2 regions of the Asanoa ferruginea genome follow, and region 2 is predicted to be linked to the other one. Evidence: predicted binding sites of a transcription regulator. Region 2 holds the regulator's gene; the other holds the start of a gene.
What was found. Region 2 encodes HrcA, which represses chaperone genes, less so after heat shock. Its sites were predicted from a motif close to GGTTNGCACNCTCNNNNNGAGNGTGCNAACC; they were not measured.

Region 1: a site for HrcA is predicted at 12,086-12,116, ahead of groES (co-chaperone GroES). Genes of this name have one in related genera too.

The regions. Positions count from the first base shown of each region.
Region 1 covers NZ_QUMQ01000001.1:1,275,484-1,289,791, reverse strand. Annotated here, with positions in the region: gene ung (uracil-DNA glycosylase) at 1-478, shown strand, start outside; gene tsaB (tRNA (adenosine(37)-N6)-threonylcarbamoyltransferase complex dimerization subunit type 1 TsaB) at 501-1,169, shown strand; gene rimI (ribosomal protein S18-alanine N-acetyltransferase) at 1,166-1,606, shown strand; gene tsaD (tRNA (adenosine(37)-N6)-threonylcarbamoyltransferase complex transferase subunit TsaD) at 1,599-2,642, shown strand; gene DFJ67_RS06265 (hypothetical protein) at 2,654-2,908, shown strand; gene DFJ67_RS06260 (ABC transporter ATP-binding protein) at 2,952-4,649, shown strand; gene DFJ67_RS06255 (ABC transporter ATP-binding protein) at 4,646-6,454, shown strand; gene DFJ67_RS06250 (DUF1707 SHOCT-like domain-containing protein) at 6,465-6,809, opposite strand; gene DFJ67_RS06245 (sugar ABC transporter substrate-binding protein) at 6,979-8,088, shown strand; gene DFJ67_RS06240 (ATP-binding cassette domain-containing protein) at 8,216-9,007, shown strand; gene DFJ67_RS06235 (sugar ABC transporter permease) at 9,004-10,275, shown strand; gene ybaK (Cys-tRNA(Pro) deacylase) at 10,349-10,831, opposite strand; gene DFJ67_RS06225 (THUMP-like domain-containing protein) at 10,841-12,025, opposite strand; gene groES (co-chaperone GroES) at 12,226-12,540, shown strand; gene groL (chaperonin GroEL) at 12,618-14,252, shown strand.
Region 2 covers NZ_QUMQ01000001.1:194,882-209,189, forward strand. Annotated here, with positions in the region: gene DFJ67_RS00920 (16S rRNA (uracil(1498)-N(3))-methyltransferase) at 1-165, opposite strand, end outside; gene dnaJ (molecular chaperone DnaJ) at 169-1,305, opposite strand; gene hrcA (heat-inducible transcriptional repressor HrcA) at 1,370-2,389, opposite strand; gene DFJ67_RS00935 (DUF4870 domain-containing protein) at 2,552-3,118, shown strand; gene hemW (radical SAM family heme chaperone HemW) at 3,151-4,356, opposite strand; gene DFJ67_RS00945 (enoyl-CoA hydratase family protein) at 4,375-5,157, shown strand; gene DFJ67_RS00950 (hypothetical protein) at 5,210-6,067, shown strand; gene DFJ67_RS00955 (phytanoyl-CoA dioxygenase family protein) at 6,368-7,276, shown strand; gene DFJ67_RS00960 (MOSC domain-containing protein) at 8,321-8,953, opposite strand; gene rpsT (30S ribosomal protein S20) at 9,022-9,288, opposite strand; gene DFJ67_RS00970 (phosphotransferase) at 9,426-10,409, opposite strand; gene lepA (translation elongation factor 4) at 10,488-12,368, shown strand; gene DFJ67_RS00980 (NUDIX domain-containing protein) at 12,365-12,877, shown strand; gene DFJ67_RS00985 (GlsB/YeaQ/YmgE family stress response membrane protein) at 12,948-13,235, shown strand; gene DFJ67_RS00990 (sugar ABC transporter substrate-binding protein) at 13,386-14,308, shown strand, end outside.

The DNA.
Region 1 (14,308 bases), 1.1 Mb from region 2:
CCACAAGGCCGGGCAGGCACACGGGCTCAGCTTCAGCGTCCAGGCCGGCGTCCGGGTCCCGCCATCGCTGCGCAACGTCTACAAGGAGTTGGCCGCCGACCTCGGCTCCGCCGCTCCCGACGGTGGTGACCTCCGTGGCTGGGCCACCCAGGGGGTGCTGCTGCTCAACGCGGTGCTCACGGTGCGCGAGGGAGCCGCGGGGTCACACGCCAACAAGGGTTGGGAGGCGTTCACCGACGCCACCATCCGGGCGCTCGAAGACGAGCCCGACCGGGTGGTCTTCCTGCTCTGGGGCAGCTACGCCCGCAAGAAGGCGGCCCTGGTCAGCAACCCCGCCCACGTGGTCATCGAGGCCGGCCACCCGAGCCCGCTCAACCCGCGCGGGTTCCTGGGCAGCCGCCCGTTCAGCGCCGCCAACAAGGCCCTCGCCGACGCCGGCCAGCCCACGATCGACTGGAGCCGTTCGGCGCCCGCCTGACCACCCGGATAAGGTGCATATCGTGCTTGCTCTCGTCGTCGACACCTCCACCCAGGCCGTCCTGGCCGCCGTGGTCGAGGTCACCGCGACCGGTTTCGCCGTGCGCTCCCAACACCGCACGGTCGACCAGCGCCCGCAGCACGGCGAGCGGATGGCTCCGCTGGTCGAGCTCGCGCTCTCGCAGGCCGGTGCCACCGTCCGCGACCTGGGCGCGATCGTGGCCGGCACCGGCCCCGGCCCGTTCACCGGCCTCCGAGTGGGTCTGGTCACGGCGGCCAGCATGGGCCAGACGCTGGGCATTCCGACCTACGGGGTGTGCTCCCTCGACGCGATCGGCGGCGCGCCCGGGCAGGTGACGCTGGTCGCGACCGACGCGCGCCGGCGCGAGGTCTACTGGGCGATCTACGACCAGGACGGCTCCCGGCGCGAAGGCCCACACGTCGACCAGCCGGCCCGCGTCGCCGAACTGGCCGCGGACGCGACCGTGGCGCTCGGCGACGGCGCCCTGCTCTACGCCGACCGGCTGGATCTCAAGGTGCTCGACGAGCCGCGCTACCCCACGGTCGAAGGGTTCGCCGCCCACGCCGCCGAGCGGATCCGCGCCGGTGCGCCGAGCGAGCAACTCATCCCGCTCTACCTCCGCCGGCCCGACGCCGTCGCGGCGGGAGGGCACAAGCCGGTGCTGCCGTGATCGTCACGCTCACCCGGCTGCGCTGGTGGCACATCGCCGCCCTGCTGCCGATCGAGGAAGACCTGTTCGGCGCCGAGAAGTGGTCGGCCGGCATGTTCTGGAACGAGCTGTCCAGCGGCCACTACTACCTGGTCGCCGAAGACGAGCAGGAGCGCATCCAGGGGTACGGCGGCCTGGCGGTCAACGGCGACGAGGCGTGGATCCAGAACATCGCGGTCCGGCGCGACGCGCAACGCCAGGGCATCGGTCGGATGATGCTGGAGGCGTTGCTCGCCGAGGCCGCCCGGCAGAAGGCACCCGCCGTGCTGCTGGAGGTGGCGATCGACAACGCACCGGCCCAGAAGCTCTACGCCACCTACGGTTTCGAGCCGATCGGCGTACGCCGTGGTTATTACCAACCAAGCAACACAGACGCACTGGTGATGAGACGTGACTGACGAACCCCTGGTCCTCGGCATCGAGACCTCTTGCGACGAGACGGGCGTTGGCATCGTCCGCGGCACCACGCTGCTCGCCGACGCGCTCGCGTCCAGTGTGGACCTGCATGCGCGGTTCGGTGGTGTGGTGCCCGAGGTGGCCAGCCGGGCACACCTGGAAGCGATGGTGCCGACGATGCAGCGGGCGCTCGACGAGGCCGGCGTGACGCTGGCCGACATCGACGCGATCGCGGTCACCGCCGGCCCCGGCCTGGCCGGCGCGCTGCTGGTCGGCGTGGCCGCCGCGAAGGGCTACGCGATGGCCGCCGAGAAGCCCGTCTACGGCGTCAACCACCTGGCCGCACACGTCGCCGTCGACACCCTGGAACACGGCCCGCTGCCGGCGCCGGCGATCGCGTTGCTGGTCTCCGGTGGTCACTCGTCGCTGCTGCTGGTCGACGACCTGGCCGGCGGGGTGACCCCGCTCGGTTCGACCATCGACGACGCGGCCGGCGAGGCGTTCGACAAGGTGGCCCGGCTGCTCGGCATGCCGTTCCCGGGCGGCCCGCCGATCGACCGGGCGGCCCGCTCCGGGCAGGTCACGATCCAGTTCCCGCGCGGCCTGACCGCGGCCAAGGACCAGGCCGCACACCGGTTCGACTTCTCGTTCTCCGGCCTTAAGACCGCCGTCGCCCGCTGGGTCGAGGCCCGCGAGCGGGCCGGCGAGCCGGTGCCGGTCGACGACGTGGCGGCGTCCTTTCAGGACGCGGTCTGCGACGTGCTGACCGCCAAGGCGATCGCCGCGTGCCGCCAGCACGGCGTCGACACGCTGGTGATCGGTGGCGGGGTGGCCGCCAACTCGCGGCTGCGGGCGATGGCCGAGGAGCGGGCGGCGAAGGTCGGCATCACCGTGCGGGTGCCGCGCCCGAAGCTCTGCACCGACAACGGCGCGATGGTCGCCGCGCTGGGCTCGCACCTGGTCGCGGCCGGCGTCCGCCCCAGCCGGCTGGATCTTCCGGCCGACTCTGCGATGCCGTTGACGCTCGTGAGTGTGTAATGTCCGGCCCCGTGATCGCTCGCATGTGGGAGGCCCGTGCCGAGCCCGGCCGCCTGCCCGACCTCGTCCACTGGGTCTGCGACACGGCCCTGCCGCGGATCGAGGTCAACCCGCTGCACATCGCGAGCGAGGTGTTCTCGTCGTCCGACGACCGCTGCGTCGTGATTTCCAGATGGCGCAGTGATCCGGAGCCGTTGCCGGCCGCGCCACCGCTGCTGGTGGCCAGGCCACCGCACGAATGGGACTTCACCCTCGTCGACCGTTAATCGGTGGCGCCGCACGGAGTTGATCATTTAGCTTCGTCCTGTTATGCGGCCCTTACCCGTCGGTGATCCCGGCGACCCCGACGTCAGGTCGGCCACCCGCTACCTCGTGTGGCTGGCGGCCCGCACCTGGCCGTCGATGCTGGCCGCGATCTCCTTCGCCATCATCTGGATGCTCAGCCAGGCGCTGATCCCCGCGACCGTCGGCCGGGCCATCGACGCCGGGCTCACCGACCGTGATGCCGACAGCCTGCTGCGCTGGGGCGCCGTGCTGTTCGGCCTCGGCCTGGTCACCGGGGTGACCGGCATCCTGCGCCACCGGATGGCCGCGTTCAACTGGCTCTCCGCCGCCTACCGCACGATCCAGCTCACCGTGCGGCAGGCCAACCGGGTCGGCGCCACGCTGCCCAAACGGCTGGCGACCGGCGAGGTGGTCAGCATCGGCACGTCCGACATCAACCACATCGGCGGCGCGCTCGACATCACCGCCCGCGGCACCGGCTCGCTGGTGGCGGTGGTCGCCGTCGGCGTCATCCTGCTGCGCACCTCGGTGCCGCTCGGGCTGATCGTCGTGGTCGGCGTGCCGGTGATGATGCTGATCGCCGCCAGCCTGATCAAGCCGCTGCAACGTCGCCAGCAGGTCTACCGCGACCAGGAGGGCAAGCTGACCACCCGGGCCGGCGACATCGTCGCCGGCCTGCGGGTGCTGCGCGGCGTCGGTGGCGAGTCGACCTTCGCCGGCCGCTACCGCACCGAGTCGCAGGAACTCCGGTCCGCCGGCGTCCGCGTCGCCCGCATCGAGTCCCTTCTCGCGGCTTCGGAGATCCTGCTGCCCGGCATGTTCTTGGTGCTGGTCACCTGGCTCGGCGCCCGGTTCGCGCTGCGCGGCGAGATCAGCGTCGGCGAGCTGGTCGCCCTCTACGGCTACGCCGCGTTCCTGGTCAGCCCGCTGCGCCAGCTCACCGAGGCGATCGATCGGCTGACCCGCGGGCACGTGGCGGCCCGCCGGGTGGTGCGGATGTTCACGCTCGAGCCGGAGTTCACCTCCCCGGCCGCTCCGGTGACCACCCCGGCCGGCCCGCTTGTCGACGCCGAGTCCGGGCTGACCGTCCGGCCCGGGCGGTTCACCGCCATCGCGGCCCGCGATCCGGTCGACGCGGCGGCGATCGCCGACCGGCTCGGCCGGTTCGCCGAGGGCACGGTGACCCTGTCCGGCGTCTCCCTGGCCGAGCTCGACCTGACTACGGTGCGCGAGCGGATCCTGGTGGCCGACAACGACGCCCGCCTGTTCTCCGGGCCGCTGCGGGCCGAGCTCGACCCGCGGGGCAGCGGCGACGGCGCGATCGCGGCGGCCCTCGACACGGCCAGCGCCGTCGATGTCGTCGACGCGCTCCCCGCCGGGCTCGACACCGCGGTCGCCGAGCGCGGCCGCGAGTTCTCCGGCGGCCAGCAGCAACGGCTGCGGCTGGCCCGGGCGCTGGTCGCCGACCCGGAGACGCTGGTGTTGGTCGAGCCGACCAGCGCGGTCGACGCGCACACCGAGGCCCGCATCGCCGCCCGGCTCGGCGCCGCCCGGGCCGGCCGCACCACGGTCGTCTGCACCACCAGCCCGCTGGTGCTCGACCGGGCCGACGAGGTGGCCTTCGTCGCCGACGGCCTGGTGGTCGCGGCCGGCACTCACCGCGACCTTCTGCGCCGCCACCCCGACTACCGCGCGACCGTAACCAGGGAGGAAGACCAATGAGTCAACAACTCCCCGTCGCCGACGCGGCCGAGGTGCGCAAATACGCCCGCCGGCTGATGCGCCGCCATCCCGGCAGCCTCGCGGTCGCGCTCGGCCTGCACGGCCTGGCCGCCGTCGCCGGCCTGGTCGCGCCCCGCCTGCTGGGCAAGCTGGTCGAAGGGCTGTCGACCGGCACCACGACCCGGGCGATCGACCGGATCGCGTTGGCCATCGCGGCCTTCGTGGTGACCCAGGCGGTGCTGACCAGGTTCGCCGCCTTCTGCTCGGCCCGCCTCGGCGAGCGGGTGCTGGCCGAGCTGCGCGAGGAGTTCGTCGACCGGATCCTGGCGATCCCACTGTCCACGGTGGAACGCGCCGGCACCGGCGACCTGCTCACCCGCACCTCGCGCGACGTCTCCGCGCTCTCGCACACGGTGCGCTTCGCGGTGCCGGAGACGCTGATCGCGATCGTCACCTGCGGGTTCGTGGTCGGCGCCATCGTGCTCACCGGCCCGCTGCTGGCGCTGCCCTGCCTGATCGTGGTGCCGCTGCTGTGGGCCGGCACCCGGTGGTATTTGCGTCGCGCCCCCGCCGGCTACCTGCGCGAGAACGCCGCATACTCCGACATCACCGACGGCATCAGCGAGACCGTCGAGGGCTCCCGCACCACCGAGGCGCTGCGCCTTCAGGACCGCCGCCGGGAGCGCACCGACGACGACATCCGCCGCTCCTACTCGGCCGAGCGCTACACACTGTGGCTCCGCACGGTCTGGTTCCCCGTCGTCGAGATCAGCTATGTGGTGCCGGTCGTGGCGACCCTGCTCATCGGCGGCTGGTTCTACCTCGAGGGCTGGGTGACGCTGGGCCAGGTGACCGCCGCGACGCTCTACGTGCAGGCGCTGACCGACCCGATCGACCGCCTGCTGTCCTGGCTCGACGAGCTTCAGGTCGGTGGCGCCTCGCTGGCCCGCCTGCTCGGGGTCGCCGGCCGTCCCGCGCCGGCCGACTCGGCCGCCGCGGCACCGCGCGGCGAGCGGCTGGTGGCCAGCGGGGTCCGCTACGCCTATGTGGAGGGTCGCGATGTCCTGCACGGCATCGACCTGACGATCGAGCCGGGGGAGCGGCTGGCGATGGTCGGCCCGTCGGGCGCCGGCAAGTCGACGCTGGGCAGGCTGCTGGCCGGCATCCACGCGCCCACCGCCGGCGCGGTCACCGTCGGCGGCGTCCCCTTGGCCGCGCTGCCGTTCGACCAGTTGCGCTCGCACGTCGCCCTGGTCACCCAGGAGCACCACGTGTTCATCGGCACGGTGCGCGACAACCTGGTGATGGCCCGGCCCGGCGCGACCGACGACGAGGTGCGCTCGGCCCTGTCGGCCGTCGACGCGCTCGACTGGGTCGACGCCCTGCCGTCCACCTTGGACACGGTGGTCGGCACCGGTGGCCACCCCATCCCGCCGGCGCAGGCGCAGCAGCTCGCGCTGGCCCGGCTGGTGCTGGCCGACCCGCACACGCTGGTGCTCGACGAGGCGACCTCGCTGATCGACCCGCGGGCCGCCCGCCACCTGGAGCGGTCACTGGCCGCAGTGCTTCAGGGACGCACCGTCATCGCCATCGCGCACCGGCTCTTCTCGGCGCACGACGCCGACCGGGTCGCGGTGGTCGAAGACGGGCGGATCACCGAACTCGGCTCGCACGCCGAGCTGGTCGCGGCCGGCGGTTCCTACGCGGCGCTGTGGCGTTCCTGGCACGGCGACGACGAGCCCGCGGCTGCCGAAGCCGGTTCCGACCCCAAACGGCGCGAAAGTCCTTATTCGACAGTGGCGTAACTTGGCGTCCTTAACGGGTAACGGCCATGTAGAGCGCGAGTAACAACAAGGTCACGGCGGCGATCCCGAACATTGCAAGGAGGTCTCGGCGGACCGCGCCCGGCTTCTCCGGCAGGGCCGGAAGATCGCTGGTCACCCGAGCTAGATCGGCCAAAGTATCGGCGTTGTAGACCACGCCAACACGGTCGGTGAACTCGTCAAGAGTCAAGCGACCGACCGCGGTATGGCTTTGTAACAACTCGACTACGCGCTGTCGGTCGGCGTCTGACGCACGAGTATCCAAAGTCAACCTATCCCCTCTCCGCGGGCGAAAGCGTACGCTCTGAGAGCGCTTTCTCGGCTCGCCCGAACGCATCGAAGCCGGTTCCAGTGCCGTGACCGGATCGTTACGGCAGCGTGTCGACCGCGCGAGGTTGGGCGCCAAATGCGCGAGTATTTTGTGTTTCGGATCGCTGGTTGGCGGAGGCCAATGGCGCCACCCTGGCCACGCGGTCCGCTCAACGGCCATGAAGGAGTCAAAGGTTATGCGTAACCGATTTCTGTCGGTCGCCGTCGCCACTATGGCGGTCGGCGCGCTGGCACTTGCGGGGTGTGGGTCAGACGACTCGGGCGGAGACAGTGGCGGGGGCACCGCTGCCGCCAAGAAGGTCGGCGTGATCCTCCCCGACGCCGCCACCTCGCCGCGCTGGGAGGCCAACGACCGACCGCTGCTCAAGGCCGCGTTTGACGGCGCGGGCATCACGGCCGACATTCAGAACGCCGATGGTGACAAGGCGAAGTTCGGCACCCTCTGTGATGGCATGATCACGTCGGGCGTCAACGTCCTCCTGATCGTCAACCTGGACCCCGACTCCGGCAGCGCCTGCCTGAAGAAGGCCCAGGCCGCTGGCATCAAGACCATCGACTACGACCGCCTGACCCCGGGTGGAGGCGCGTCCTACTACGTCTCCTTCGACAACGTGCAGGTCGGCAAGCTGATGGGCGAGGGCCTCACCAAGTGCCTGACCGACGCTGGCAAGACCAAGGCCAACATCGTTCAGATCAACGGTGACCCGACCGACAACAACGCCTCGCTGTTCAAGCAGGGCTACGTCGAGGCGCTGAAGCCGAAGGTGGACAGCGGCGACTACAAGATCGTCGGTGACCAGACCGGTAAGTGGGACGCCACCGTGGCGGGCACCGCGTTCGAGCAGCTCTACACCCAGAACGGCGGCAAGGTCGACGGCATCATCTCCGCCAACGACACCATGGCCCAGGGCATCATCGCCCGGCTCACCGCCAACGGCCTCCAGGGCAAGGTCCCGGTGACCGGCCAGGACGCGAGCAAGGAAGGCCTCCAGGCCATCCTCGCCGGCAACCAGTGCATGACCGTCTACAAGGCGATCAAGGTCGAGGCCGACACCGCCTCGAAGCTGGCCATCGCGCTGATCAACGGCCAGACCCCGGGCAGCGACCTGGTCAACGGCGCGGTCAAGGACACCGTCCTCAACAAGGACGTCCCCTCCGCGCTCGCGACCCCGAAGGCCATCTACAAGGACTCCGTCAAGGACGTCATCGCGGACGGCTTCTGGAAGGCCAGCGACATCTGCACCGGCCAGTACGCCGAGCTCTGCACCAAGGCAGGCGTTAGCTAAGTGACGCCAAGAGGCCCGGCAGGCGAGACCTGCCGGGCCTTCTGGGCGCTTACGGCCACGGTTACTGCCGGGCCGGGAAACAACTAGTGAGGTGACCATGACGGTGCCGGAGGGTGCTGCGGGGGCGGTGACGGCGACGGAGGACGCCGCGCCGCTGCTGTCGCTGCGCGGGATCAACAAGAGCTTCGGTGCGGTCCACGTCCTACAGGACGTGGATTTCGATGCATATGCGGGACAGGTGACCGCGCTCGTCGGCGACAACGGCGCGGGCAAAAGCACCCTGATCAAAGGGATCGCCGGCAGTCAGCCGTTCGATTCCGGGGAGTTCCTCTTCGAAGGCCGGTCGGTCTCGGTGACGAACCCCAAGCACGCCAACGAACTCGGCATCGAGGTCGTCTACCAGGATCTGGCGCTCTGCGACAACCTGGACATCGTCGACAACCTGTTCCTTGGCCGCGAGGTCACGAAGAACGGCATCCTCGACGAGGCGACCATGGAGCGCCGGGCCCAGGAGACGCTGGCCGGCCTGTCGGTCCGCACGGTCAAGTCGATCCGTCAGGTCGTCGCCAGCCTTTCCGGTGGCCAGCGCCAGACGGTCGCGATCGCCCGCGCGGTGATCTGGAACTCCAAGCTCGTGGTGCTCGACGAGCCGACCGCCGCACTCGGCGTCGCGCAGACCGAGCAGGTGCTGCGGCTGGTGCGCCAGTTGGCCGACAACGGGCTCGCGGTCGTGCTGATCAGCCACAACCTCAACGACGTGTTCCAGGTGGCCGACCGGATCTCGGTCCTCTACCTGGGCCGGCTGGCGGCACAGATGAAGACCAAAGACGTGAAGAGCAACCAGGTCGTCGAGATCATCACGACCGGTCGGTCGGATGCCATCGGTGGCATCACCAACGGCAACGGGGAGTTGAAATGAGCACCCCGACGAAGGTCGAGACGACCGAACAGCCCGTCGAGGAGACCACGCCGGCCAACCCGTTGGTCGCCGCGGTCGGCAACTGGTGGGCCCGGGTTCGCGGCGGTGACGCCGGTTCCCTGCCGGCGCTGCTCGGCATCATCGCGCTGGTGATCGTGTTCGCGTCGCTGCGCCCCACGACGTTCACCAACGCGTTCAACTTCGCCAACCTGATCCACCAGGCGGCGGCCGTCATCGTCATCGCGATGGGCCTGGTCTTCGTCCTGCTGCTCGGCGAGATCGACCTGTCCGCCGGTTATACGGCCGGCACGGCAGCGGCCGTGATGGGCGTCGTCGTGACCCGCTGGGGTTGGTCCTGGCCGCTCGGCCTGCTGGCCTGTCTGGTCACCGGCGCCGTCGTCGGCCTGGTGATCGGCCTGCTCGTGGCCAAGCTGGGCATCCCGTCGTTCGTCGTGACGCTGGCGGCGTTCCTCGCCCTACAGGGCGTGCTGCTCCAGTTGATCGGCGAGGGCGGCACGATCGCGATCCGCGACGACACGCTGCTGGCGATCAACAACAACGACATGCCGATCTGGCTGGGTTGGGTGCTGTTCGCGTTGGTGGTCGGCGGCTACGCGTTCATCGTGCTGCGCCGCGGTGCCAAGCGGCGGGCCGGCGGCCTGACCTACGAGGCGATCCAGGTGACCCTCGCCAAGATTGTCGCGTTGGCCGTGCTGCTCGGTCTGATGACCTACTGGCTGAGCGTCGAGCGCAGTCGCAACCCCCTGGTGACGTCGATCAAGGGCGTGCCGATCGTGGTGGCGATCCTGCTGATCCTGCTGGTCGGCCTGACCTTCCTGCTCACCCGCACGTCGTTCGGCCGCCACGTCTACGCGACCGGTGGCAACCCGGAGGCGGCCCGCCGCGCCGGCATCAACGTGGGCCTGGTCAAGCTGGCCTGCTTCATGATCGCCTCAACGTTGGCGGCGGTCGGCGGCATCATGCTCGCCAGCCGCGACAACTCCATCTCGCCGTCCACGGGCGGCGCGTCAACCCTGCTCTACGCGGTGGGTGCGGCCGTCATCGGTGGCACCAGCCTCTTCGGCGGTAAGGGCCGGATCGTCGACGCCATCCTCGGTGGCTTCGTGATCGCGATCATCATCAACGGCATGGGCCTGCTCAACCAGCCCTCGAGTGTCGTCTACATGGTGACCGGCCTGGTCCTGCTCGTCGCGGCGAGCGTCGACGCGATCTCGCGCCGGAAGGCCCGCGCCACGGGCCGCGTCTGATCACACGCGCAAGTCAAGGGCCCGGCGGCTTCGGCTGCCGGGCCCTGCCTGTTGACAAGGGGCCCTTCCTTCGTCAGGTGGCGATGCGGGCGACGGCGGCGTCGGTGAGGTGCACGAGGTCGGCCGGGGAGAGCTCCAGTTGCAGGCCGCGCTTGCCGGCCGAGACGAAGATGGTCTCGAACCCCAGGGCCGAGTCGTCGAGCACGACCGGCAGCCGGGTGCGCTGCCCGAGCGGGGAGATCCCGCCGGTGACATAGCCGGTCGCGCGTTCGGCCGCCGTCGGCTCGGCCATCGCGGCCCGCTTCGCACCCAGCGTCGCGGCGAGCGCCTTCAGGTCGAGCGAGCGGGCGACCGGGACGATGCCGACGCCGAGCTGGCCGTCGACGGTCGCGACCAGGGTCTTGAAGACCCGGGGCGGGTCGATGCCGAGCGCCGCCGCCACGGCCTCGCCGTAGGCGGGTGTCTTCGGGTCGACGTCGTAGGGATGTGTCGTGAACGGGACCTTCTCGCGGGTCAGCACCACCGTCGCGGGCGTTCCCTGGGCTCGCTTGGCCACCTCTAGAGGCTATCGGGCCACCGGTTGGGCCAGGACGGCTACCTGCGCACCGGCCACCCGGGTCAGCAACAGCGAGGTCGAGGCCCGGCCGGACAGCCGCAGGTCGCGCCGGAACTGCGCCGGGTCAAGCGCGGAGCCGCGCTTGAGGATCTCGACCGTGCCCACTCCACGGGTACGCAACTCCGCCCGCAACCGCTTGAGCGAGAACGGCAGCACGTCGGTGACCGCGAAACAGCGGCCGAAGGTGTTCGGCCGGGGCTCGTCGGCCCACACGTAGGCGATCGTCTGATCGCCCAGCCGCCCGTCGACCGTGGTGGCGAACTCGGCCACCAGCCCGGCCCGGACCACCGCGCCGTCGGGGTCGTAGAGATAGCCGCCGACCGGACCGACCGGTGCCAGGACCGTCCCCGACCCGGTCAGCTCGGCCGCGACGCCGGCTCGCAGCACGGTCGCCCGGCGCGGCACCGCCGCCAGCGCGCCGCACCACAGGGTGGCCTCGACCACGTCCCGGTCGACGCTGACCACCTCGGTTTCCGCGCCGTCGGGCGCCAGCGCGTGATCGAACCCGGGAGCGACCTTCACCGCCAGCCGTTCGCCGCGGGCCGCCAGTGCGGCCACGAAGTCCCACGACGGCGAATAGGCCGACGGGTCGAAGACCCGGCGGCCACCGGTCGACCGCCGGGCCGGATCGCAGAACACCGCGTCGAAGCCGCTGGTGTCGAATTCGGTCGCGTCGCCGCGTACGACCCGGAAGCGGTCGGCGACCCCGGCCGCTTCGGCGTTGGCGGCGGCGACCGCCGCGGTGGTCGCGTCGATCTCGACACCGACCACCTCGATCCCCTCCCGGGCGGCCGCGATCGCGTCGGCGCCGATGCCGCAGCCGAGGTCGGCCAGGGTGCGCACGCCGGCCGCGACCAGCCGGCGGGCCCGCCGCCCGGCCACCACCGCCCGGGTCGCCTGCTCCAGGCCGGCCCGGGTGAAGAACATGCCGGCGGCGTCGGTGCCGAACTTGCCGGCCGCCTGGCGGCGCAGGGTCGCCTGGGTGAGCGCGGCGGCGGCCAGCTCCGGCGGGACGCCGGCGGACCGCAGCGCGGCCGCCGCGGCGAGCGGGTCGCCGCCGGCCAGGTCGGTCGCCGCGGTGAGAGCGGCAACACCGGCGGGGGTACGCAGCGCGGCTAGGTCCACGGGACCCATTCTTCCGTGGGGGCTCGCTGGCACTCTCCTTGACGGAGTGCTAGTCGCGGCATAACCTGCGATTAGCACTCTCGGTCTGAGGGTGCCAACAACGCCAGGCAGGTCCGGCACCCGCGACGACGGTCCCGCCCTGGTGGCATGAGGCAAATTGGCGCCGGCCGGAAAGTCGGCCGGCTACGAACCTGATACCCCAGGAGGGTATGCCCGTGACTACCGCGACCAAGGTTGCGATCAAGCCTCTCGAGGACCGGATTCTCGTCCAGGCCAACGAGGCTGAGACGACCACGGCGTCGGGCATCGTGATCCCCGACACCGCCAAGGAGAAGCCGCAAGAGGGCACCGTCATCGCCGTCGGCCCCGGCCGGATCGACGACAACGGCAACCGCGTTCCGGTTGACGTCAAGGTCGGCGACACGGTGATCTACTCGAAGTACGGCGGCACCGAGGTCAAGTACGCCGGCGAGGAGTACCTGGTGCTCTCCGCCCGCGACGTCCTCGCGGTCATCGAGAAGTAACTGATCAAGCTGAAGTGCGCGATGCCCCGGACCGGATTCATCCCGGGCCGGGGCGTCGTGTCTTTGAAGGGACTTAAATGGCGAAGATCCTGAGCTTCTCGGACGACGCCCGGCACCTTCTCGAGCACGGCGTCAACGCCCTCGCGGACACGGTCAAGGTCACTCTCGGCCCCCGCGGGCGCAACGTCGTCCTCGACAAGAAGTTCGGCGCTCCGACGATCACCAACGATGGCGTGACCATCGCCAAGGAGATCGAGCTCACCAACCCCTACGAGAACCTGGGCGCCCAGCTCGTCAAGGAGGTGGCGACCAAGACCAACGACGTGGCTGGTGACGGCACCACCACGGCGACGGTCCTGGCCCAGGCGATGGTCCGCGAGGGCCTGCGCAACGTCGCCGCGGGCGCCAGCCCGAGCGACCTCAAGCGCGGCATCGACGCGGCCGCCAACGCCGTGTCCGAGGCGCTGCTCGGCAAGGCCGCCGATGTCGACACCAAGGGCTCCATCGCCAACGTCGCCACCATCTCGGCGCAGGACGCCACGATCGGCGAACTGATCTCCGAGGCGATGGAGAAGGTCGGCCGCGACGGTGTCATCACCGTCGAGGAAGGCTCGACGCTGGCGACCGAGCTCGAGATCACCGAGGGCCTCCAGTTCGACAAGGGCTACATCTCCCCGCACTTCGTGACTGACGCGGAGTCGCAGGAAGCCGTCCTCGACGAGCCCTACATCCTGATCACCACGCAGAAGATCTCGGCCGTCGAAGAGCTGCTCCCGCTGCTCGAGAAGGTCGTCCAGGCCGGCAAGCCGCTGCTGCTGATCGCCGAAGACGTCGAGGGCCAGGCCCTCGCGACGCTGGCGGTCAACGCGGTGCGCAAGACGCTGAAGATCGCCGCCGTCAAGGCGCCGGGCTTCGGCGACCGCCGCAAGCAGATGCTCCAGGACATCGCGATCCTCACCGGCGGCGAGGTGATCGCCCCCGAGCTCGGCTACAAGCTCGACCAGGTCGGCCTCGACCAGCTCGGTTCGGCCCGCCGGATCGTCATCGACAAGGACAACACCACGGTCGTCGACGGCGGCGGCAACGCCACCGAGGTCGCCGAGCGGGTGTCGCAGCTCCGCAAGGAGATCGAGGCGTCCGACTCCGACTGGGACAAGGAGAAGCTCGCCGAGCGGCTCGCGAAGCTGTCCGGCGGCATCGCGGTGATCAAGGCCGGCGGCGCCACCGAGGTGGAGCTCAAGGAGCGCAAGCACCGCATCGAAGACGCCATCGCCGCGACCAAGGCCGCGGTCGAAGAGGGCACCGTCCCCGGTGGCGGCGCCGCTCTGGTGCAGATCGCCACGGTGCTCGACGGCGACCTGGGCCTGACCGGTGACCAGAAGACCGGTGTCTCGATCGTCCGCAAGGCGCTCAACGAGCCGCTGCGCTGGATCGCCGAGAACGCCGGCCACGACGGCTACGTCGTGGTGGAGAAGGTGCGCGAGCTCGGCTGGGGCCACGGCCTCAACGCGGCTACCGACGCCTTCGTCGACCTGGCCAAGGCCGGCATCATCGACCCGGTGAAGGTGACCCGCAACGCGGTGCTCAACGCCGCGTCGATCGCCGGGCTGCTGCTCACCACCGAGAGCCTGGTGGTCGAGAAGCCGGAGAAGGCCGCGCCGGCCGAGGGCGGTGGCCACGGCCACGGCCACCAGCACGGCCCGGGCTTCTGAGCCTGATTTAGCAACAGACAAGATCCGCGCGACCCCGCAGGGTCGCGCGGATCTTG
Region 2 (14,308 bases):
GGCGGTGACCACCGCCTCCGCCGTGCCACCCCGGCCGTCGGCCAGCAGCAGCTCCTCGCCCGCGCCGATCCGTTGCACGGTGGCCGCGTGCCGCCCCTCGGGGCCGTCGAGCAGCAGCTCGTCGCCCTCGGGTAGTGCGTCGACGAGGAAGAGCGGCCGGCTCAACCGTCAGTGCCCGTTGAACGCGTCGCGCATCCGGGAGAAGAAGCCGCCCTGCTTGGTCAGCTCGGCCACCTCTTCGCCCCGGGACCGGGAGAACTCGCGGAGCGCCTTCTCCTGGTCGCCGGACAGCTTGGTCGGGGTGCGCACGTCGAGGTGCACGTAGAGGTCGCCGCGCCCGGCGCCGCGCAGGTGGGGCACGCCCCGCGCGCGCAGCCGCAGCGTCGAGTTGGGCTGGGTGCCCGGCTTGACGTCGACCGTCTCCTCGCTGTCGAGCGTCTTGATCGTCAGCCGGGTGCCGAGCGCCGCCGCCGTCATCGGCACCGTCACCCGGCAGTGCAGGTCGTCACCCTTGCGGGAGTAGACGTCGTGCGGCCGCTCGTGGATCTCGACATAGAGGTCACCGGCGGTGCCGCCACCCGGGCCGACCTCGCCCTGCTGGGCCAGGCGGATCCGCATGCCGTCTTCGACGCCGGCCGGGATCTTCACGGTCAGCGAGCGGCGGGTGCGGACCCGGCCGTCACCGGCGCAGGTCGGGCAGGCGTGCGGGATGACCGTGCCGTAGCCCTGGCAGACCGTGCACGGCCGGGACGAGACGACCTGGCCGAGGAAGGTGCGCTGGACCGACTGGACCTCGCCCCGGCCGCCACAGGTCTCGCAGGTGGCCAGGTGGGTGCCGGCCGCGGTGCCGGCGCCGGAACAGGTGGTGCAGAGCACCGCGGTGTCGACGGTGATCGGCGCCTCGACGCCGAACGCGGTCTCCAGCAGGTCGAGCTCGAGCCGCAGGATCGCGTCGGCGCCCGGGCGGGTGCGCGGCCGGGGGCCGCGCGCGCCCGCGCCGGCGGCGCCGAAGAACGCGTCCATGATGTCCTGGAAGCCGACGAACGGGCCGGCACCACCGGGGCCGCCCGGCCCACCGCCACCACCCGGCGCGAGCGGGTCGCCGCCGAGGTCGACGATCTGCCGCTTCTGGTCGTCGGAGAGGACCTCGTAGGCCGCGTTGATCTCCTTGAACTTCTCGGCGGCCGCCGGATCGGGGTTCACATCGGGGTGGAACTGACGCGCCAGCTTGCGGTAGGCGCGCTTGATCTCGTCGTCGCTGGCATCTCGGGCGACGCCGAGAATCCCGTAGTAATCCCTGGCCACTGTGTTCTGAGTCCTCATGTCGTCTCGCTTGTGCCGGCCGCCGATGATCAGGTGGGGGTGGGTGTCAGTTCTGGGCCAGCAGCTCGCCTACGTAGCGTGCCACGGCGCGCACGGTGGCGATGGTGCCGGGGTAGTCCATCCGGGTCGGCCCGAGCACACCCAGCCCGCCGACGACGGTAACCCCTGGTCCGTATCCGGTGCTCACGATCGAGGTCGACCGCAGGTTGTCGATCTCGTTCTCGTCACCGATCCGGACCCGGGTGATCGGCTCGACCTCGCCGATCAGCTTGAGCAGGATGACCTCTTCCTCGAGCGCCTCGAGTATCGGGCGCAGCGAACCCTGGAAGTCGAGCAGACCGCCGCGGGTCAGGTTGGCTGTGCCAGCCAGTGCCACACGTTCCTCGTGCCGCTCCACCAGCGTCTCCAGCAACACCGTGGAGAGCGCGACGGTGGCCGCCCGCAACTCGGGCGACGACTCTTCGACCAACGACTGGACCAGCGGTGGAGTGTCGGAAAGCTTGCATCCGCAGAGCTTCTCGTTGGTCAGCCGGCGAAGGGTGGTGACTTGGCTCTCGTCGATCGGCGTGGGCAACTCGACCTGCCGCTGCTCGACCCGGCCGGTGTTGGCGATCATGACCACCATCAACCGGGTCGTGGAGATCGGCACCAGCTCCAGGTGGCGCACCGACGACCGGGCCAGGCTCGGATATTGCACGACCGCGACCTGGCGGGTGAGCTGGGCGAGCAGCCGCACCGTGCGGTGCACCACGTCATCGAGGTCGACGGCGCCGACCAGGAACCGCTCCATCGCCCGGCGCTCGGCCGGGCTCAGCGGCTTGACGGTCGACAGCCGGTCGACGAACAGCCGGTAGCCACGATCGGTGGGCACCCGGCCGGCGCTGGTGTGCGGCTGGCGGATGTAGCCCTCTTCTTCGAGAACAGCCATGTCGTTTCGCACGGTCGCCGGGGAAACGCCCAGTTGGTGGCGCTCGACGAGGGCCTTGCTTCCGACCGGCTCTTGGGTTGACACGTAGTCTTCGACGATCGCGCGGAGCACGTCGAGCTTGCGGTCATCGAGAGCCATGCGTCACCCCCTCCAGCCTTCTGGCACTCGACTGTAGCGAGTGCCAGTCTACGACGCACCGGTCCACCAAGCGATGATCGCTGTTTGCCGTGGCCAAGCTGTCGACAACAAGTCAGAACTCGCATCTGGCGCGGGTTGATCGATACCCCTACGGTGTCGGGCATGACTGAGCCGCCCCGGCCACCCGGTGAGGGTTACCCGGATCCCAACGCCGCACCGCCTCCCACCTCGGGTGGCGGCGCCTACCCGCCGCCCACTTCGGGTGCCGGTGCCTATCCGCCCGCCGGTGGCTACCCGCCGCCGGGGGGCTATCCGCCTCCGCAGGGTGGCGGCTACCCGCCCCAGCAGGGTGGTTACTACGGTGGCGCGGCCCCTTCGGGCTACGCCAACAGTGAAGAGAAGACCTGGGCGCTGGTCGCCCACCTCGGTGGCGCGGCGCTCGCGTTCTTCAGCACGGGCACGCTCGGCTGGGTCGCGCCGCTGGTTGCCATGCTGGCCAAGGGCAACACCTCGCCCGCGGTCCGCGCACACGCCGTCGCGGCGCTCAACTTCCAGATCGTGTGGTCGGTCGTCTCGATCATCGGTTGGGCGACGGCCTGCCTGGCCATCGGCTTCATCATCTTCCCGATCGCCACGCTGATCGCCGTGATCTTCGGCATCATCGCCGGCGTCAAGGCCAACGAGGGGCAGCTCTACCGCTACCCGTTGAGCATCAGCATCATCAAGTAACCCGACTGCCGTAGGCGGCTGCTCGCGGTCGCCTACGGCAGGAGGTCGCGGACGACGGCGTCGGCGAGCAGCCGGCCCCGCAGGGTCAGCACCGCTGCGTCGCCGTCGACCGTCAGCAGCCCGTCGGCTCGGGCCCGCTCCGCGGCGGCCCGGCCGGCCGGGTCGAGCACGTCGAGCGGCAGGCCGCTGGCCAGCCGCATCCTCAGCATGACGTCTTCCGTCAGCCGATCGTCGGCGGTGAGCACCTCCCGGCCCGCGCCGGGCGAGACGCCGTCGGCCAGCCGCTGTGCGTACGAGGCCGGGTGCTTGACGTTCCACCACCGCACGCCGCCGACGTGGCTGTGCGCTCCGGGGCCCACACCCCACCAGTCGCCGCCGGTCCAGTAGAGCAGGTTGTGCCGGCACCGCCCGGCCTCCGTGGTGGACCAGTTCGACACCTCATACCAGCCGAAGCCGGCCGCGGTCAGCGCGGCTTCCGCGGCCAGGTAGCGGTCGGCGGCGACGTCGTCGGAGGGCTGCGGCAGCTCGCCGCGGCGGATCCGGGCGGCCAGCCGGGTGCCGTCCTCCACGATCAGGCTGTAGGCGCTGACATGGTCGACGCCGGCACCGATCGCGGCCGCCAGCGAGGCCGCGAAGTCGTCGGCCGACTCACCCGGCGTGCCGTAGATCAGGTCGAGGTTGACGTGGTCGAAGCCGGCTTCCCGGGCCTCGGTCGCGGCCTGCGCCGCCCGGCCCGGCGAGTGCTTGCGGTCGAGCACCCGCAGCACGCCCGGCGCCACCGACTGCATGCCCAGCGAGACCCGGGTGTAGCCGGCGGACCGCAGCGCCCGCAGGCTGGCCGGCGTCACCGACTCGGGGTTGGCCTCGGTGGTCACCTCGGCGCCCGGCGCGAGCCCCCAGATCTTGTCGATCGCCTCGATGATCCGGCCCAGGTCGCCGGTGGGCAGCAACGTGGGCGTGCCGCCGCCGACGAAGACGGTGTCGACGGCCGGTGCGTCGCCCAGCGTCCGCGCGGCGAGCTCGAGCTCGGCCAGCACGGTGTCGGCGTAGCCCTCGGGCCGCCAGCCCGGCAGGTCACCCGGTGCGTAGGTGTTGAAGTCGCAGTAGCCGCACCGGCTGGCGCAGAACGGCACGTGCACGTAGACGCCGAAGCCGCGCGCACCGACCGTGTTCAGGGCCGACGCGGGCAACGCGCCGTCCGGCGGCATCGGTTCGCCGTCGGGAAGAGGACCGGGCATTCCACTAGTGTGCGCCACATGACATCCGGGGATCCTCTCGTACGGGTCGAGACCGACCGCGGCGTGGCCACCCTCACGCTGGACAGCCCGCACAACCGCAACGCGCTGTCGACGACGCTGATGACCGAGCTGACCGCCGCCCTCGCGACGGCCGCCGCCGACCCCGCGGTGCGGGTGGTGGTGCTCTCGCACACCGGCCCGGTGTTCTGCTCAGGAGCCGACCTGAAGGAGACCGCGGCGGCGTACGCCTCGGGAAAGGTCCCGGTCGGAATGCTCGGCGACGTGCTCGCGGCGGTGGCCGAGTGCCCCAAGCCGGTCGTCGCCCGGATCGGCGGCCCGGCGCGGGCCGGCGGGCTCGGCCTGATCGCCGCGGCCGACATCGCGATCTGCGCCAACGAGGCGACGTTCGCGTTCACCGAGGTCCGGCTCGGCGTGATCCCGGCGGTCATCTCCGCCACCGTGCTCCGCCGGCTGAGCCCGCGGGCGGCCCAGGCGCTCTACCTGACCGGCGAGCTGTTCGACGGTGCCCGCGCGGTCGAGGTCGGCCTGGTCACCGCCGCCGTCGGCGTCGAGGAGCTGGACGCGACGGTGCGCTCCTACTGCGCGGCCCTGGTGCGCGGTGCACCGGGCGCGTTGGCCGGCACGAAGGAGTTGCTGGTCCGCACCCCGCTGCCGTCGGTCCGGGAAGACGCGGCCGAGCTGGGTGCCCATTCGGTCGGCTACTTCCTCTCGCAGGAGGGCCGCGAGGGCGTTGCCGCGTTCCGGGAAAAGCGCGACCCGGCGTGGGTACCGGCGCCATGACGTTCCGCACGGTCGCCCCGCCGTCGTAACCTGTGCGACAAGGAGGTGGCGGGTGCGAAGTCGTGGGCCCATTGTCGGCATCGTCGCGCTCTTCCTGATCGCGGCTTTCGCGGTTTTCCTCAGCTCACGTGACTTCAAGACACCCAAGATCAGCCTCCCCTCGGCGACCCGCGACTGCACCGTCCAATCCGGAGACGACAGCCCGCCGGTCACCCTCGACGCCGCACAGATGGCCAATGCCGCCACGATCACGGCGGTCGGCGTACGCCGGAAAGTCCCGGAACGCGGTGTGGTGATCGCCCTGGCGACGGCGTTGCAGGAGTCGAAGCTGGAGAATTTGCCCGGCGGCGACCGAGACTCGCTCGGCCTGTTCCAGCAACGGCCGAGCCAGGGCTGGGGCACGCCGGAGCAGATCCGCGACCCGCGCTATTCGGCGACCCGGTTCTACGCGGGCCTGAAGAAGGTGCGCGGCTGGCAGGAGATGCGGGTGACCGAGGCGGCGCAGCGGGTGCAGCGCTCGGCCTACCCGGAGGCCTACGAGAAGTGGGCCGACGAGGCCGGCGTGCTGGCGGCGGCGCTGCTGGGCCGGTCCGCCAACGCGGTCGCCTGCACGGTGCCGGGCGAGCCGCTGATGCGCGGCACGGCGGCGGCCACGTCGCTGGCCAAGGTGCTCAAACTCGACTGGGGCACGGTCGACACGGTGCCGGCGGCGGCCGGCTTCGCGGTGGCGGCCACCGACGCGACGGCCGGTTGGCGCTACGCGCACTGGCTGGTCTCCCACGCCACCGACCACGGCGTGAAGAGCGTCCGCTTCGCGGGCATGGAATGGTCCGCCGACGGCGGCCGCTGGTCCCCGATCGAGGGCGTGGGCGCGGGCCTGGTCCAGGCCGAGGTCTTCGCCGACGTATGACGTGACCGTGAACCGCCCGATCGCCCAAGACTGAGTTTTATCTCACTTTCTGTATGATCTTGTGTCTGGGTTGTGGGCATTTAGGGCGACCTAAGATCGCCGCCCGTAGTGATGCCCCTCCATATCGTGCCGATCCGCCGATCGCCGTCGATCTTCGGCCGAACGGAGTCTTTCCGGCACAACAACTGCCTCTAGCATCGCCGGGGTGCGCGAAATCCCTTCGGGTTCAGCGCCGCATCCGGGGCCGCCCGCGGCCCGAACGACGGTCGAGTGACGGCCCTGGCGACGTCACGAGGAGGAATGCACGTGTTCGACTACGCAGGCCGCACAGGCTACGAGCCGATCAGCGAGGTCGACCGGAAGGAGTTCCACGAGCAGGGCTTCATGTTGCTGCGCAACGTCCTGACCGAGGACCACCGCGCCGCGCTGGAAGCCGCCGTCGACCGGGTCTACGCCGAGGAGAAGGCCGCCGGCAACACGACCAAGGACGGCACGCTGCACCTGCTCGGCTTCCTCGACCGTGACGAGCTGTTCGGCGAGCTGCTGACCCACCCGATCGCGTTCCCCTACATGTGGGGCCTGGCCGGCTGGAACATCTACACGCACCACAACCACCTCGACGTCACCCCGCCGGCGCTCGAGCCGGAGAAGCCCTACTGGGGCTGGCACCAGGACGGCTACCGGCAGAACTCCGACCCGGAGACGATGGACCCCAACCTCCCGCGGCCGATGTTCTCGCTGAAGGTGGCCTACGTCCTCTCCGACCTCTCTGAGAAGGGCCGCGGCGCGACCAAGGTCATCCCGGGCAGCCACCTGTGGAACTCGCTGCCCCGCCCGGCCGACCTGACCGTGCAGAACCCCGACCCCGAGGGCACCGTCGAGATCACCGCCAACCCGGGCGACGCGTTCATCTTCGACCGCCGCCAGTGGCACTCGCGCTCGACGAACCTGTCCACCATCACCCGCAAGATGCTCTTCGTCGGCTACACCTATCGGTGGATCCGCCCGCTCGACGAGCTGCACCCCGACCTGGCCTCGCAGTGGTGGCAGAACCGCACGCCGGTGCAGCGCCAGCTGCTGGGCGAGGGCGGCCACACGGCCAACTACTGGGGCATCAACTGGGACGGCTACATCGACGACGAGATCCCGCTGCGCAAGGAGCTCAAGACGCGGGGCCTGCTCGACCGTAGCGTCCCGTGGCTCCGCTGATCTTCTAGAAACATCAATCCGGCCCGGGTCCGCCGGGAGCACGACCGTTGCTCCCGCCGGACACCGGGCCGGGCCCTTGGGGGCCCGCCCCTGCCACGTCCGCGGGTCAAGACCGCCGCTCACCGCGCCGGGCCCTCGGCGGCCCGCCCTGCCAGGGCCGCGGGTCAAGACCGCCGCTCACCGCGCCGGGCCCTTGGCGGCCCGCCCCTGCCAGGTCCGCGGGTCAAGACCGCCGGACACCGCGCCGCGCCCTTGGCGGCCCGCCCTGCCAGGTCCGCGGGTCAAGACCGCCGCTCACCGGCCCGGGCCCTCGGGGGCCCGCCCCTGCCAGGTCCGCGGGTCAAGATCGCCGGACACCGCGCCGCGCCCTCGGCGGCCCGGCCCCTGCCAGATCCGCGGGTCAAGACCGCCGCTCACCGGCCCGGGCCCTCGGGCGCCCGCCCCTGCCACGTCCGCGGGTCAAGACCGCCGCTCACCGCGCCGCGCCCTCGGCGGCCCGGCCCCTGCCAGATCCGCGGGTCAAGACCGCCGCTCACCGGCCCGGGCCCTCGGGCGCCCGCCCCTGCCACGTCCGCGGGTCAAGACCGCCGCTCACCGCGCCGCGCCCTCGGGGGCCCGCCCCTGCCACGTCCGCGGGTCAAGACCGCCGCTCCGCAGGACGCGGGGCCGCGCCCTGGGTCGTCGAGCCTGAAATATCCGGAATAACCGACGCCATCTCTAGATCTAGGAAAACGGATGTAGCTATAGCTACATCCGTTTTCCTAGATCTCGAAGAACCGCCGCTGGAAGCGGCTTCCCAACCGGGTGTTTCGAGCAATTGCCAACAACCGGGACTCGGGATTACCGCGGCGGCGGGGGCCTGCCGGCTGCGCCGGGCTCGCGGGCCTTGGCGGCGCCTGCGATTGCGTCGGCCCGGCGGCGGGATCGCGGCTCGATCGACGCGGAATCGGTCGGGGGACCGACGAACCGGGGCCGAAATCTAGGCGGGATTGCCGCTGCGGACCTGCCAGGGGCGGAACCGCTGGCGCGCGCTCGACCGGGTCATCAGCCGACGCGGCGGCGGATCTTGTCCAGCATGGGCGCGGGTAGGTCGGTGGCGGCCAGCAGGTTGGGCAGCAACTCCGGGTGGCCGTTGAAGGCGCGGAAGGTCTCGCCCAGCGTCACGCCGTGGTCGGGGCGGTGGACGACCTCGACGGTGTCGTCGGCGCCGATCTCCCCCGGCGTCAGCACCCGCAGGTAGGCGCCCGGGGCGGCGTGTTGGGTGAAGCGCTTGACCAGGTCGGGGACGCCCCAGAAGCCGGCGAAGGTCTGGCACGGCTGGCGGGGGTAGGTCACCTGCATCAGGGCCGAACCGATCGCCCAGCGCTCGCCGATCACCGCGCCCGTGACGTCGACGCCGCGGGTGGTCAGGTTCTCGCCGAAGGCGCCGGCGCCGAACTCCCGGCCCAACTCGGAGGACCACCAGTGGGCGTCTTCCACGGCGTACGCGTAGACCGCCTGGTCCGGGCTTCCGTGCACCCGCCGGTTGCCGATGTAGTCGCCGTCGACGCCCGCGTCGGACACGGTGACCCGGTCGCTGGTCGGGGTCTTGTCGATGCCGGTCTGACCGCCGGGCCCGTCCGCGTAATCAGTGACCTTGCGGGTGCCCAGGTTGACCGAGAGAACGTGTCCTGCCACCGGTCGAGCCTACGCAAACGAGGGCCGGGCCGCGGACGCGGCCGACCCTCGGCGAAGAACAGGCAGTCTCAGGCGGCGGGAGCGCTGAGCCGCTTGGCGATGGCCGACTTGCGGTTGGCCGCCTGGTTCTTGTGGATGACGCCCTTGCTGACGGCCTTGTCGAGCTTGCGCGACGCCTCACGCATCAGCGCGGTCGCCTTCTCGGTGTCACCGGCCGCAGTGGCCTCGTTGAACTTGCGGATGGCCGTCTTGAGAGACGACTTGACCGACTTGTTCCGCAACCGGGCCTTCTCGTTCTGCCGGTTGCGCTTGATCTGGGACTTGATGTTCGCCACGCGACAGCCTCGTCCTGCTCCTGGTTGGGTGGTATCTGGGCGCGGGCCAACTCGCCACACGCGAAAAGCCAGACTACCAGGGACCCATTGACGGGCCAAAACGCCCCTTGGCCGCCCAGACCCCCCGCCGCCCTTGATCAATCCCAGCCGTTGCGGCGCAGGAGCCAGGACAGGGCCATGTCGCCGTGCCAGCGCTGGTGCGCGCGGACCAGCGGCGAGGCGTCGTTGGGTGGGGCGCCGGCCCGGGTCAGGTAGTAGCCGGACATCGACGCGAGCGCGGCGTCGAGCGCGCCCTCCGGTGCCCCGAAGGCGGTCGGGTGCGCGGCCCACAGAGAATCAGCGTCCAGACCGCCGGCGTACGCCGTGACGAGCAGGATCGCCGTGTCGAACCAGGCCGGGCCGTGGCAGAGCCAGTTCCAGTCGCACAGCCAGGCCCGGCCACCGGCGTCGATCAGCACGTTGTCGACCCGGAGGTCACAGTGGATCAGTGCGGCACCGGCCGTCTCGGCCAGCGCCGGGGCGGTCGCCTCCAGGGCGGCCAGCGCGGCCAGGTGATCGCGGGCCGGCTCGGCCCCGGCCGGCAGCGGCACCCGACCGGCCGCGATGCCGCTCCACTCGGCCAGGTCCTCGCGGAGCATCGTCGACAGCGAAGGCAGCCGCAGATCGACCAACTCCGGCGGCGGGTCGGCGAGCGCGGCCGCCGCGGTGGCCCAGGCGTCCAGCGCCGCCGCCAGGTCCGCGGCCGACCAGGGCAGCGCCGGGGTGTGCCCGTCGACCGCGTCCAGGCACAGCACGAACCAGTCGGCCGTGGCCAGCGTCCAGCGGAGCCGCGGCACCGCCACCTCCGGCGGCAGCGCGGCGACGATTCGCGCCTCATGGGCGTACCAGTCGCATAGGTGTCTCTGGTCGAAAGCGCGGGCGGCCTTGACGAACACCCGCTCCCCCGCGGCGGTCTCCAGCACCGCGGCGAAGCCGCTGGTGAAGCCGGCGCCGGCGCTGGTCGCCCGGACCACCGGGGAACCGAGCCGCGACGCGACGGCCGCGCGCAGGTCAGGCGCGAGCGACTCCCAGGAGGGGCGGACCGCGGTGGCCTCGTAGGCGAACGGAGGCGGCGCGAGCATGCCGGCCATCCTGCCCTACCGCGCGGGCATGGGAGCATAGAGAGCGACCTTGACGACCGCCGACCAGAACGGACCACCGTGCCACCGACGCTCGACCCCGGCACCAACCAGATCGGTGCCACCGACCCGGCGCGTATCCGCAACTTCTGCATCATCGCCCACATCGACCACGGCAAGTCGACGCTGGCCGACCGGATGTTGCAGTTGACGGAGGTGGTCGACCCGCGGCAGATGCGCGCGCAATACCTGGACCGGATGGACATCGAGCGCGAGCGCGGCATCACGATCAAGTCGCAGGCGGTCCGGATGCCGTGGACCGTGCGCGAGGGCGAGCAGGCCGGCGAGAGCGCCGTGCTCAACATGATCGATACGCCCGGGCACGTCGACTTCACCTATGAGGTGTCCCGCAGCCTGGCCGCGTGCGAGGGCGCGGTGCTGCTGGTCGACGCCGCGCAGGGGATCGAGGCGCAGACGCTGGCCAACCTCTACCTGGCGCTGGAAAACGACCTGCACATCATCCCGGTGCTCAACAAGATCGACCTGCCGGCGGCGCAGCCCGACAAATACGCCGAGGAGCTGGCCCACCTGATCGGCGGCCGGCCGGAAGACTGCCTGCGCGTCTCCGGCAAGACCGGCGAGGGCGTGGCGCACCTGCTCGATGAGATCGTCCGGCAGTTCACGCCGCCGGTCGGCGACGCCGCGGCGCCCGCGCGAGCGATGATCTTCGACTCGGTCTACGACATCTACCGCGGCGTGATCACCTACGTCCGGGTGATCGACGGGAAGATCGAGGCCCGCGACCGGATCAAGATGATGTCCACCGGCGCCGTGCACGAGTTGCTGGAGATCGGCGTCATCTCGCCCGAGATGGTCAAGGCGGGTGCCCTCGGTGTCGGCGAGGTCGGCTACCTGATCACCGGCGTGAAAGACGTCCGGCAGTCCCGGGTCGGCGACACCGTCACCATCAACGGGCGGGCCGCCACCCAGGCGCTCGGCGGCTACAAGGACCCGAAGCCGATGGTCTACTCGGGCCTCTACCCGATCGACGGCTCCGACTACCCGGCGCTGCGCGACGCGCTCGACCGGCTCAAGCTCAACGACGCCGCGCTCGTCTACGAGCCGGAGACCAGCGCCGCGCTCGGCTTCGGCTTCCGCGTCGGCTTCCTCGGGCTGCTCCACCTGGAGATCATCCGGGAGCGGCTGGAACGCGAGTTCGCCCTCGACCTGATCTCCACCGCGCCCAACGTGGTCTACCGCGTGACCATGGACGACGGCGGCGAGCTGACGGTGACCAACCCGAGCGAGTTCCCGGTCGGCAAGGTCGCCGAGGTCTACGAGCCGGTGGTGCGGGCGACCGTGCTGACGCCCAACGACTACGTCGGCGCCGTGATGGAGCTGTGCCAGGGCCGCCGTGGCTCGCTGCTCGGCATGGACTACCTGTCGGCCGACCGGGTCGAGCTGCGCTACACGCTGCCGCTCGCCGAGATCATCTACGACTTCTTCGACCAGTTGAAGAGCCGCACCAAGGGCTACGCCAGCCTCGACTACGAGCCCTCCGGCGAGCAGAAGGCCGACCTGGTCAAGGTCGACATCCTGCTGCACGGCGAGCCGGTCGACGCGTTCAGCGCGATCGTCCACAAGGACAAGGCCTACAACTACGGCGTCAACATCGCGTCGAAGCTCCAGAAGCTGATCCCCCGGCAGCAGTTCGAGGTGCCGATCCAGGCCGCGATCGGCAGCCGGGTGATCGCTCGCGAGACGATCCGGGCGATCCGCAAGGACGTGCTGGCCAAGTGCTACGGCGGTGACATCACCCGTAAGCGCAAGCTGCTCGAGAAGCAGAAGGAAGGCAAGAAGCGGATGAAGATGGTCGGCCGGGTGGAGGTGCCGCAGGAGGCGTTCATCGCCGCGCTGTCGACCTCGGACTCGCCCGCCGACATCAAGGCCGCGAAGAAGTGACGGGGCCCGACGCCGGTTTCTGTGGCCGCTGCGGCGCCGCGCTGGCGGGCCGGCCGGCGACCGTCTGCCCGGCATGCGGTTACCAGCACTACCTCAACGCCCGCCCGACCGCGAGCCTGCTGGTGGTCGACGACGCGGGCCGGTTCCTCGCGCTGCGCCGGGCAATCGACCCGATGGCCGGGCATTGGGAGGTGCCCGGCGGCTTCTGCGACGGCTTCGAGCACCCGCGCGACGCCGCGGCGCGCGAGGGCCGTGAGGAACTCGGCTGCGAGGTTCAGATCAAGGACTTCATCGGGATGTACGTCGGCACGTACGAGTTCCAGAACGAGCTCTTGCCGGTCCTGGACTGTTTCTACTTCGCGTCACTGGACCCGGCCGCGATCCGGCTCGACCCGGCCGAGGCGACCGAGCTGACCTGGTTTGACCTGGCCAAACCGCCGAAGATGGCGTTCTCGACAATGGACTCCGCCCTCGTCGACGCGACACGATCGTTGCTATCGACGAAATAATTGGTTTGGCTCTTCCGCCCCTCGGGAACTTTCCTCGGCGTCACAAACCCCCCGAGGAGGAGGAAGGGCCATGACCGCAGGTGGAATCATCACCGCACTGATTATCGGTCTGATCATTGGTGCACTGGGCCGACTGGTCGTGCCCGGCCGCCAGAACATCCCGATCTGGCTGACCCTGGTCATCGGTGTCGTCGCCGCGTTGCTGGGCTCCGCCATTGCCCGCGCCGGCGGTTTCGCCGACACCGGCGGCTTCGTCGACTGGCGCGAGGTGCTGCTGCAGATCGCTCTCGCCGCCGTCGGTGTGCTGCTGACGGTCAGCATGTACGGCCGCGGCCGGCGCCGGGTCAGCCGCTACTGACACCAGCGACAAACCGAGACGGGCGCCCTTCGGGGCGCCCGTTTCCTATGTGTGACCTGAGGGCCTGTCGTAAAAGAAATTTTCGTACTAGTCTGCCGCGAGGAAGGTTACCTACATCCCCCGAACCCCCATCGCGGAAGGGAATGCCTGGTGAAGACGAGGCGGATACCGTTCCAGGTTGTCACGGTGGTCCTTACGGCCGCGCTGCTCGCCAGCGCCTGCGGCAGCGACGATAGCGGCAACGAACAGCAGGCGGACCCCGCCAAGCTCACCGTCTGGATGATGGGCGAAGGCGGCGACGCACAGAACACGTTCCTCGATGGCGTCGAGACCGAGTTCAAGAAGAAGCATCCCGGCACCGACGTGGTCGTTCAATACATCCCGTGGCTCGAGGCGCCGAAGAAGTTCCAGGCGGCGCTCGCCGGCGGCGAAGGCCCCGACGTCACCGAGCTCGGCAACACCGAGACGCAGGGCTGGGCGCAGCAGGAGGCCCTCGCCGACCTGACCGACCGGCTCGGCGGCTGGGCACCGGGCAAGGACATCCTGCCCGACCTGGTGAAGAACGCCCAGCTCGACGGCAAGCAATACGGCATTCCCTGGTACGCCGGGGTGCGCGCGATCTACTACCGCACCGACTGGTTCCAGGAGGCCGGCGTGACACCGCCGAAGACCTGGGACGAGCTGGTCTCGGTGGCCAAGGCGGTGCAGGCCAAGAAGCCGGGCACCTACGGCATCGCGCTGCCGGGCAACTCCGAGCTGCCGTTCTACTCGTTCCTCTGGGGCGCCGGCGGTGAGATCGCGACCGACAACGGCGGCACCTGGAAGTCCGGCTACACCTCGGCCGAGTCCCGCCAGGCCGTGAAGTTCTGGACCGACCTGGTCACCGTGCACAAGGTGGCACCGCCCGCGGCGGCCGCCTGGAACGAGGTCGACGCGCGCACCCAGTTCGCCACCGGCAAGGCCGCGATGGCGTTCGCCGGGAGCTGGCAGCAGGCCGCCATGCTGGAGGCCGACCCCAACCTCGACAAGGTCTGGGGCACCTTCCCGATCCCCGGCCCGACCGGCAACGCGGC